One region of the Bradyrhizobium sp. 191 genome, then DNA from elsewhere that is predicted to be linked to it. Evidence: predicted binding sites of a transcription regulator. Region 1 holds the regulator's gene; each other region holds the start of a gene.
The links. The regulator PhoB, encoded in region 1, activates phosphate uptake and scavenging genes when phosphate is short. The targets are predictions, from matches to a motif close to TGTCATNNANCTGTCAT.
Positions count from the first base shown of each region.

Region 2: a site for PhoB is predicted at 1,388-1,404, ahead of phnF (phosphonate metabolism transcriptional regulator PhnF). Genes of this name have one in related genera too.
Region 3: a site for PhoB is predicted at 1,692-1,708, ahead of ugpB (sn-glycerol-3-phosphate ABC transporter substrate-binding protein UgpB). Genes of this name have one in related genera too.

Region 1 is NZ_CP064692.1:4,992,623-4,995,894, forward strand. It holds gene pstB (phosphate ABC transporter ATP-binding protein PstB) at 1-699, shown strand, start outside; gene phoU (phosphate signaling complex protein PhoU) at 711-1,427, shown strand; gene phoB (phosphate regulon transcriptional regulator PhoB) at 1,460-2,167, shown strand; gene IVB23_RS23125 (GcrA family cell cycle regulator) at 2,436-2,945, opposite strand.
Region 2 is NZ_CP064692.1:5,183,113-5,186,384, forward strand. It holds gene phnE (phosphonate ABC transporter, permease protein PhnE) at 1-449, shown strand, start outside; gene phnF (phosphonate metabolism transcriptional regulator PhnF) at 626-1,354, opposite strand; gene phnG (phosphonate C-P lyase system protein PhnG) at 1,461-1,925, shown strand; gene phnH (phosphonate C-P lyase system protein PhnH) at 1,930-2,538, shown strand; gene IVB23_RS24065 (carbon-phosphorus lyase complex subunit PhnI) at 2,542-3,272, shown strand, end outside.
Region 3 is NZ_CP064692.1:4,595,226-4,598,497, forward strand. It holds gene ugpA (sn-glycerol-3-phosphate ABC transporter permease UgpA) at 1-271, opposite strand, end outside; gene ugpB (sn-glycerol-3-phosphate ABC transporter substrate-binding protein UgpB) at 322-1,638, opposite strand; gene IVB23_RS21400 (CaiB/BaiF CoA-transferase family protein) at 2,062-3,267, opposite strand.

The DNA.
Region 1 (3,272 bases):
CTGAAGAACATCAATCTGGCGCTGGGCACCAATCGCGTCACCGCCTTCATCGGCCCGTCCGGCTGCGGCAAGTCGACCCTGCTGCGCATCTTCAACCGGATGTACGACCTCTACCCGGGCCAGCGCGCCACAGGCCAGCTGTTGCTCGACCACACCAACATGCTCGACCCCAAGCTCGACCTCAATCTGCTGCGCGCCCGGGTCGGCATGGTGTTCCAGAAGCCGACCCCGTTCCCGATGACGATCTACGAGAACATCGCCTTCGGCATCCGCCTCTACGAGAAGATCTCGAAGTCCGAGATGGACGATCGCGTGGAGAAGGCGCTGCGCGGCGGCGCGCTGTGGAACGAGGTCAAGGACAAGCTCAACGCCTCCGGCCTGTCGCTCTCCGGCGGCCAGCAGCAGCGCCTCTGCATTGCCCGCACCGTCGCGGTGCGACCCGAGGTGATCCTGTTCGACGAGCCGTGCTCGGCGCTCGACCCGATCTCGACCGCCAAGGTCGAGGAGCTGATCCAGGAATTGTCCGAGAACTACACGATCGCGATCGTCACGCACAACATGCAGCAGGCGGCGCGCGTCTCCGACAAGACCGCCTTCATGTATCTCGGCGAGTTGATCGAGTTCGACGACACCAGCAAGATCTTCACGTCGCCGAGCGACCGGCGCACGCAGGATTACATCACCGGCCGGTTCGGCTGAGGAGACGGAACATGGGTTCTGAACATACCGCAAAGGCTTTCGATACCGACCTCCAGGAACTCACGCGCCTGGTCGCCGAGATGGGCGGCATCGCCGAGCGCATGATCGTCGATTCCGTCGACGCGCTGATCCGCCGCGACGTCGCGCTCGGTCAGCGCGTCGTCGCCACCGACGCCGAACTCGACACGCTGCAGAAACGCATCGAGGAGCGCGCCGTGCTCACCATCGCCCGCCGCCAGCCGATGGCCGTCGATCTGCGCGAGATCGTCGGCGCCATGCGCGTCGCGACCGATCTCGAGCGCATCGGCGACCTCGCCAAGAACATGGGCAAGCGCGTCGCGGCGCTGGAGACGGATTTTCATCCGCTGAAACTGTTCCGCGGCCTGGAACACATGACCGACCTCGTGCAGCAGCAGGTCAAGTCGGTGCTGGACGCCTATGCCGCGCACGATCTGCCGGCAGCAATGGCGGTGTGGAAGGGCGACGAGGAAGTCGATGCCATCTGCACCTCGCTGTTCCGCGAACTCCTCACCTACATGATGGAGGATCCGCGCAACATCTCGTTCTGCATCCATTTGATGTTCTGTGCCAAGAACATCGAGCGGATCGGCGACCACGCCACCAACATCGCCGAGACCGTGTTCTACATGATCGAGGGCCAGGCGATCACCGACAAGCGGCCGAAGGGCGACATGACGACCTTCGCCACGACGGTGCCGAATACCTAAGCGGCGCCGAATACCCAAGGAGCGACGACAACATGGGCGCACGCATTATGGTGGTTGAGGACGAGGAAGCTCTCACCGAGCTTCTTCGCTACAACCTCGAAGGCGACGGCTATGACGTTGAGACGGTGATGCGCGGCGATGATGCCGACACCCGCCTCAAGGAGCACATTCCCGATCTGATCGTGCTCGACTGGATGCTGCCGGGCCTGTCGGGCATCGAGCTGTGCCGGCGGCTGCGCACCCGTCCCGAAACCAAGCAGCTGCCGATCATCATGCTCACCGCGCGCGGCGAGGAGAGCGAGCGGGTGCGGGGACTTGCGACCGGTGCCGACGACTACATCGTCAAGCCGTTCTCGGTACCGGAGCTGCTGGCCCGCGTGAAGGGCCTGCTCAGGCGCGCCAGCCCCGAGCGGCTCGCCACCGTGCTCGCCTATGGCGACATCGAGCTCGACCGCGACAAGCGCCGCGTGGCGCGCTCGGGCCGGCCGATCGATCTCGGCCCGACCGAATATCGTCTGCTGGAGTTCTTTCTAGAGCATCCCGGCCGCGTGTTCTCGCGCGAGCAGCTGCTCGACAGCGTCTGGGGCCGTGACATCTACATCGACGAGCGCACTGTCGACGTCCACATCGGCCGCCTGCGCAAGCTGCTCAATCTCGGCCGCGAGCAGGATCCGATCCGCACCGTCCGCGGCGCCGGCTATGCGCTGGACGATCGGTTCGCGAAGGCGGAGCAGACGTAAGGTTTGCAGGCGCTGGTTTAGCGAGCTATCGCCACACGTTCAGTGTCGTCCCGGACAAGCGAAAGCGCAGATCCGGGATCCATAACCACAGCGCGCGATTGTCTTGCGAAAGGGTAACTCCGAGTCCCCGTAACCACATCTTGCGGTGGCTATGGGTCCCGGATCTGCGTGCGCTTGTGGCGCGCTTGTCCGGGACGACATCGGATGTGTTGAGGCACCGTCGTGCGACGGCTGCCGACTTTGCAGTCAGCCAACTAAATCCGCAAACTCACCGCGTGGGCTTCGCCGGTGCGCGCCGGCGATCCGCCGCCGGCTGATACGCCACGCGCGAATGCTGGGCGCAGTAGGGCAGGCCGGAGAGCGCCTTGCCGCCGCAGAAGAAGAAATCCGGGCTCGAGGGATCGCCGACCGGCCAGTGGCAGGTCGCCTCGTTCAGCTCCAGCAGCGACAGCCGCTGGCTCATCGGCACCACATTGTCGTAGGTGACGGGTTCGGCCTCCACCTCGACCTCGAAGGCCTGCGCCAGCGCGGTGTTGCCGCGGGCAACGGGGCGGGTCACCCGCATCATGTGCTGCGCGGGGCGCGCCTTGCGCGGCCGGGGCGCTGCCGACGAAGGGCTCTTGGCGCGGCCGGACAAGCCGAGCCGGTGCACCTTGCCGATCACGGCATTGCGGGTCACATTGCCGAGCTCCGCCGCGATCTGGCTGGCCGAAAGTCCGGCCTCCCAGAGCTTTTTCAGCTGCTCGACGCGATCATCGGACCAGGTCAAAACCGTCATTGCACCCTTTCCCTCGCTGCGCGCCTGCCATCCTGGGGCCTTCGCAGCGATTGCCTAAGCCTTGAAAAACCCGTGCCGCCAGAATCCCTTAAGGCTCGCCGGGCGCGCTCAAGACGCCCGAACGTTTACGCCGGTACATGAGGACTTAAGGGATCAGAACTGCTGCACGAGATGTCGTATCTGACAGTCCAAACGCTACAATATGGCGTGACTCCCGCGCAAGAGTCCGCCGACTCGCGTCCACATGTTCCGTGGTGAAAATCCCGCAAAATCGGCACCGCAAGACTACGGATTCAGCGTTTCGCGGGGCTTTCCGGGCGGCATTGA
Region 2 (3,272 bases), 190 kb from region 1:
TCGATACGCTGATCTGGGCGCTGGTGTGGATCAACGTGGTCGGGCTCGGCCCGTTCGCCGGCGTGCTCGCCATCGCGGTGTCGGATTTCGGCGCCTTCGGAAAATTGTTCTCGGAGGCGTTCGAGGGCGCCGACCGGAAGCAGGTCGAGGGCATCCGCGCCTCCGGCGGCAGTGCCCTGCACGAGATCCGCTTCGGCCTGATGCCGCAGGTGCTGCCCGTCATCGCCGGCCAGGTGCTCTATTACATCGAATCCAACACGCGCTCGGCCACTATCATCGGCATCGTCGGCGCCGGCGGCATCGGCCTCCAGCTCGCCGAGCAGATCCGCGTGCTGGAATGGCAGAAGGTCTCGTTCCTGATCCTGATGATCCTGGTTGCGGTGGCCGCGATCGATTTCATCTCGGGCAAGCTGCGCTTTGCGATCATTGGCAGGCGGGCTGTGGCCTAATCGTCGGTGCCGCCACGAACTCCACTTCCCTTCTCCCCTTGCGGGAGAAGGTGGCGCGAAGCGCCGGATGAGGGGTATGTCTCAGCAAACTCAGATGAGCATTTGCGGAGACAGACCCCTCACCCGTCTCGCCGCTACGCGCGAGCCACCCTCTCCCACAAAGGGAGAGGGAAGAGCTACGAGTCCACCAGAAATTCCACCCGTTCCGCCGCGAAGCGCGAGTGCTTCGTCAGCAGCGGCTTGCCCGTGAGATCGTTGTCGGTGGCATCGACGACCAGGATCGGCCGGCCCAGCGCCAGATCGAGCCGTGAGGCATCGGTCGCATCGACGATGCCGGCCGTGATTCGGGTCGCGCCGCGGCGATAATCGCGCACGCCGTAATGCGCGAGCAGCTTTGTCATCGAGTGTGTCGCCGCGAACACGGTGCCGGCGTCCGGAAACCGCTCCGCCGACAGCCAGGTGGTGGACACGCAGATCGGCGTGCGGTCGGCGAGGCGGATCGCCTCGATCCGCATCAAAGGCGCGCCGGTCTTCAGTCCCAGCTCCCGCGCGAGCTCGCGCGTCGCGATATCGTCGGTCGCATCGATCAGCCGCCCATGCGGTTCGCGGCCGCCCGCACCGACGATCTCGGAAAAGCGCGTGCGCGAGCGCAAGGGATAGGCGAGCTTCTGCGCCTCGACATAGGTTCCGCTGCCGCGCTCGGCCCGCACCAGGCCGCGCTCGGCGAGGGCTGCCAGTGCGCGCCGCACGGTGTGGCGGTTGACGCGGTAGGTTTCGGCGATCTCCATCTCGCCCGGCAGCTTGTCGCCGGCCGCAAAGCGGCCGTCGGCGATGCCGCGCTCGATGCCGTCGGCAACGAGGCGCCATAGCGCGACGCCCGAGGAGGCTGTGTCCTGCATGCTCATGTCGCGGGAAACCTACCCCAGAAATCACATCATTGTCACGAAACAGTCATGGCGTATCCGTATGAAGTTGTCTATTATCATAGACAACTTCGATGCGGCAAGTTCGGTGGACCAGGTGACGCAGCACAACAATCAGCAAGCCCAGCGCAGGGCCGCGATGGCGGTGCTGGCGCAAGCGGAGGCGGGCGAGATCGCCGCTCGCCTCCGCAACTTGGCCCTTCCGGCCCATCAGGATCTGCGTGCGCCCGAAAGCGGACTCGTCATGCTGCGCGGCCGGGTCGGCGGCGACGGCGCGCCGTTCAATCTCGGCGAGGCCACGGTGTCGCGTGCCGCGGTTCGGCTTGCGAGCGGCGAGGTCGGATTCGGCTACACGCTCGGCCGTGACGGTGACAAGGCGCGGCTGATCGCGTTGTGCGATGCGCTGGTCCAGTCCCGTGATCACGGCGGCGCGGTGGAGCGGGGTGTCATCGCGCCCTTGCGAGAGCAGCTTATGATTCGGCGCAAGCAGGCGGCGGCCGAGACCGCCGCGACGAAGGTTGATTTCTACACCATGGTGCGCGGTGAGGGCTGAGATCATGACCACGATTGCGGAACTGCCGCCGGGTTTTGCCGACAAGGTGCTGTCGGCGCAATCGACCTTTCGCTCCGTCATGGACGCCATGGCGCGGCCGGGCTCGGTCCAGCGCATCGTGCCGATTGCGGGGGCGCCTGATACGATGATGCGCGGCACCGCCGCGATCGCGCTCACGCTGTTCGACCACGACACGCCGCTCTGGCTCGATGCGCGGATGGTGGAGAGCTCCGACCTGGTGAAGTGGCTGAAATTTCATACCGGCGCGCCGGTGGTGCAGGATTGCTCGATCGCGAGCTTCGCGCTGATCAGCGACGGCACGGCGCTTCCGCCGCTCGACCGGTTCGCGCTCGGGACGAGCGAATACCCGGATCGTTCGACCACGGTGATCATTCAGGTCGACAGCCTGGCCTCCGGGCGCGGCTTCGAGCTGCGCGGCCCCGGCATCGACGGTGTCGCGACGCTGCAGGCGTCGATCAAGCCTTTCGACCTGTTCGAACGCCTTCGGATCAACGAGGCGCTGTTTCCGCGCGGCATCGACGTGGTGCTGGTCGCCGATGACGCCGTGGTTGCGATCCCGCGCACAACGCGTGTCGTGAGCAAAGGAAGCTGAAGCATGTATGTTGCAGTCAAGGGCGGCGAACGCGCCATCGAGAACGCCCATCGCCTGCTCGCGCACAAGCGGCGCGGTGACCAGGACGTTCCGGAGGTCACGCTCGACCAGATCTCGGAGCAGCTCGGCCTCGCCGTCGACCGCGTCATGAGCGAAGGCTCGCTCTACGATCGCGAGCTCGCGGCGCTGGCGATCAAGCAGGCGCGCGGCGACCTGATCGAGGCGATCTTCCTGGTCCGCGCTTTCCGCGCTACGCTGCCGCGCTTCGGCGCCAGCGAGCCGGTCGACACCGGCGCCATGCGGGTGCAGCGGCGGGTGTCCTCGACCTTCAAGGACATTCCCGGCGGTCAGATCCTCGGGCCGACCTTCGACTATACCCATCGCCTGCTCGATCCATCGCTCGCCGAAGGCTTCGTTCCCGACGCCCCGGCGACGGCCGAAGCGCCCACCGCGCCAACGCCGCGCGTGACTGACATTCTCGGACGCGACGGGCTGATCGAATCCTCGCCCCAAGCCGAGGACGGCGTGCCGGTCGGCGATCTCACCCGCGAGCCGCTGAACTTCCCGGCGGATCGCGACCTGCGCCTGCAAAATCTGGCGCGCGGCGACGAAGGCTTCCTGCTGGCGATGGGCTATTCCACCCAGCGCGGCTATGGCCGCAACCATCCCTTCGCGGGCGAGATCCGCTTCGGCGAGGTCGAGGTCGAATTCATCGCGGAAGACGCCGGCTTCGC
Region 3 (3,272 bases), 400 kb from region 1:
GCAGCGCGAACGACAGCGACGACACCGCGATTGCGAACGAGAAGAAGAAGGTGCGCAGGATCGCCTCGAAATAGGCGGGCTCCTTGAACAGGTCGATATAGTTCTCGAACCAGACGAAGCTGGTTGAGAGGCCGAAGGCATCCTGGAGCAGGAAGGACTGGATCACCGCCTGCAAGGCCGGCCAGTAGAAGAAAATCAGGACGATCGCGAGCTGCGGCGCAACCAGCGCGTAGGGCAACAGCTTGGATTGGAAAATGGCTTGCTTTTGCATGATGCCCGCAGCAGCGGCAGGCCGGCTTCACCGGCCTGCCGCTTGTCGCCTTACTTCACGGCGGTCTTTTCGAACTGCCGCAGCATGGTGTTGCCGCGCTCGACGGCCGCATCCAGCGCCTGCTTGGCGGTCTTCTTGCCGGCCAGCGCCTGCTCGATCTCTTCGGCCCAGACGTCGCGGAGCTGCACCATATTGCCGAGGCGCAGGCCGCGGGAGTTCTCGGTCGGCTCCTTGTTGGTGAGTTCGAGCAGCGGGGTCTCGAGATAGGGCTGGTCCTTGTAGAAGCCTTCCGCCTTGGCCTTCTCATACGCGGCCTTGGTGATCGGCAGATAGCCCGAGGACTTGTGGATGTAGACCTGACGATCCGTATCGGAGAGGAAGGTCAGGAACTTCGCCACGCCCTTGTACTCGTCGGCCGACTTGCCGCCCATGATCCAGAGCGAGGCGCCGCCGATGATCGAGTTCTGCGGCGCGCCCTTGACGTCCGGATAATAAGGCATCGGCACCGCCGTGAAGGCGAACTTGGCCTGCGCCTTGACGTTGCCGAAGAACGCCGACGAGGTCAGGTAGAGCGGACATTCGCCCGAGGTGAAGCGGCCTTCGCCGGTGTTGGTGCGGCCGGCATAGTCGTAGGTCTTGTCCTTCTGGAGCTCGACCAGATTCTCGAGATGCTTGACCTGCAGCGGTCCGTTGAAGGAGAGCACGGTGTCGAAGCCGTCGAGGCCGTTGGCCTTGGTCGCCAGCGGCACGTTGTGCCAGGCGGAGAGCTGCTCGAGATTGACCCAGGTGACCCATGAGTTGGAGAAGCCGCAGGTGGCGTGGCCGGCCGCCTTCAGCTTCTTGGCGGCGTCGAACACCTCAGGCCAGGTCTTCGGGATCTCGACATTCGCCTTCTTCAGCTCGTCGAGGTTGACCCACATCACGGTCGACGACGAGTTGAAGGGGAAGGACAGCATCTCGCCCTTCGAGGTCGAATAATAGCCGGTGATCGCGGGCAGATAGGCCTTCGGATCGAACTTCTCGCCGGTCTCGGCCATCAGCTTGTAGACCGGCTTCACGGCGCCGGTCGCGGCCATCATGGTGGCGGTGCCGACCTCGAACACTTGCATGATGTGCGGCGCGTTGCCGGCGCGGAACGCCGCGATGCCGGCGTTCATCGTATCGGCGTAGTTGCCCTTGTAGGTCGGAATCACCTTGTAGTCGCTCTGCGCAGCGTTGAAGTCGTTGGCGAGCTTGACGATGACGTCGTTGTTGGCGCCGGTCATCGCGTGCCACCACTGGATTTCGGTCACAGCCAGCGCCGGCGAAGCCGACAAGCCGACCGTGAGTGCAAATGCGGCAGCCGCACCAAAATGTCGAAGAGCCATCAAGAATCCTCCCTTGCCCGTCACTAAAGAAGCGCTTGCGCTAGCAGCACCATATGACGTTCACATGACTGTGTAAGCGGCCGAAACGAAAGCGGCAAGCGCTGGAAAAGGGAAGCCGTCAAATTGGCGAAGCCGTGCGCGGACAGCCGCAGCCGTTCGCGCTGCACGCGTGTGGGTCGCGCCGCAGTGCGGCATCGGTTGATGTGAGGTCGGCAACCAGCCGCAGGCTCCAAACCTCTCCCGCTTTGCGGGAGAGGTCGGCGCGCTCCGGGCGATGCGAAGCATCGTCCCGCGCGCCGGGTGAGGGCTTTATCCTCTGGGGGATTGTCCCTTCGCGGAGACACCCTCTCCCCAGCCCTCCCCCGCAAGCGGGGGAGGGAGCGCACCTCCGGCGACGCTCGCGATCTTATTTGATCGCGCCACTCAGCGCTTGCGCTCGGGGCCGCAGACCGTGCCCTTCTCGACCATCGCGTCGATCTCGGCCTTGGAGTAGCCGAACTCGCCGAGCACCTCCGCCGCGTGCTGGCTGAATTTCGGCGGCAGGCGGCGCAGGCTCGGCTTTGAGCGATCGAGCCGGATCGGCGAGGCCACGCCCTTGTACCAATCCTTCTCGATAATATCGCCGCGTGCGATCGTGTGCGGGTTGGTCAACGCCTGGTCGATCTTCTGCACGGGGCCAGCGGGCAGGCCTGCCGCGAGCAGGCGATTGCACAGCGGCTCGGCCTCGTGCTGGCTGAACACCGCGGCGAGCTCGGCGCGCAGGGCCTCGCGATTGGCGATGCGGTCCTTGTTGCGGGCAAAGCGCGGATCGGTGCCGAGCTCGGGCTTGCCGATCTCCTTGGCCAGCTTGCGGAAGGTGCCGTCATTGCCGACGCCGATGAAGATGTTGTCGGTCTTGGTCGGGAAGATCGCGTAGGGCACGAGGTTCGGATGCTCGTTGCCGGTGAGGCTCGGCGGCTTGCCATGCATGAAATAATTCGCGGTGTGCGGATGCATGATGGCAAGGCCGGTCTCGTACAGCGTCGTCTCCAGGAACTGGCCCTTGCCGGAGCGCTGCCGCTCCGACAGCGCCATCAGGATGCCGATCGCCGCATAAAGTCCGGTGGTGATGTCGACCAGCGGCACGCCGATCCGCATCGGCCCGCTCTCGGGCGAGCCGGTCGCCGCGATCATGCCGGTCATGGCCTGGATGATGGCGTCATAGCCGGGGTTGCCGCCGCGCGGACCGTCGGCGCCGAAGCCGCAGATCCGGCAATGCACGAGCCGCGGGAATTTTTCGCGCAAGCTCTCGTTGCCGATGCCCCATTTCTCCAGCGTGCCCGGCTTGAAATTCTCGATCAGGACGTCGGCCGTCTCCAGCATCTTGAGCAGCACCGCGCGGCCGCCCTCGGAGGCGAGGTCGAGCCCGATCGAGCGCTTGTTGCGGTTGATGCCGACGAAATAGGCCGCGTCCTCCTCGTGGAAGGGAGGACCCCATTCGCGCACCTCGTCGCCCGTGGGCGGCTCGACCTTGATCACGTCGGCGCCATGGTCGGCGAGGATCTGGGTGCAGTAAGGACCGCCGAGCACGCGCGTGAGATCGATGACGCGCAATCCGCTCATGGCACCTAGGGCGGCTTCAGAACTCATGCCTT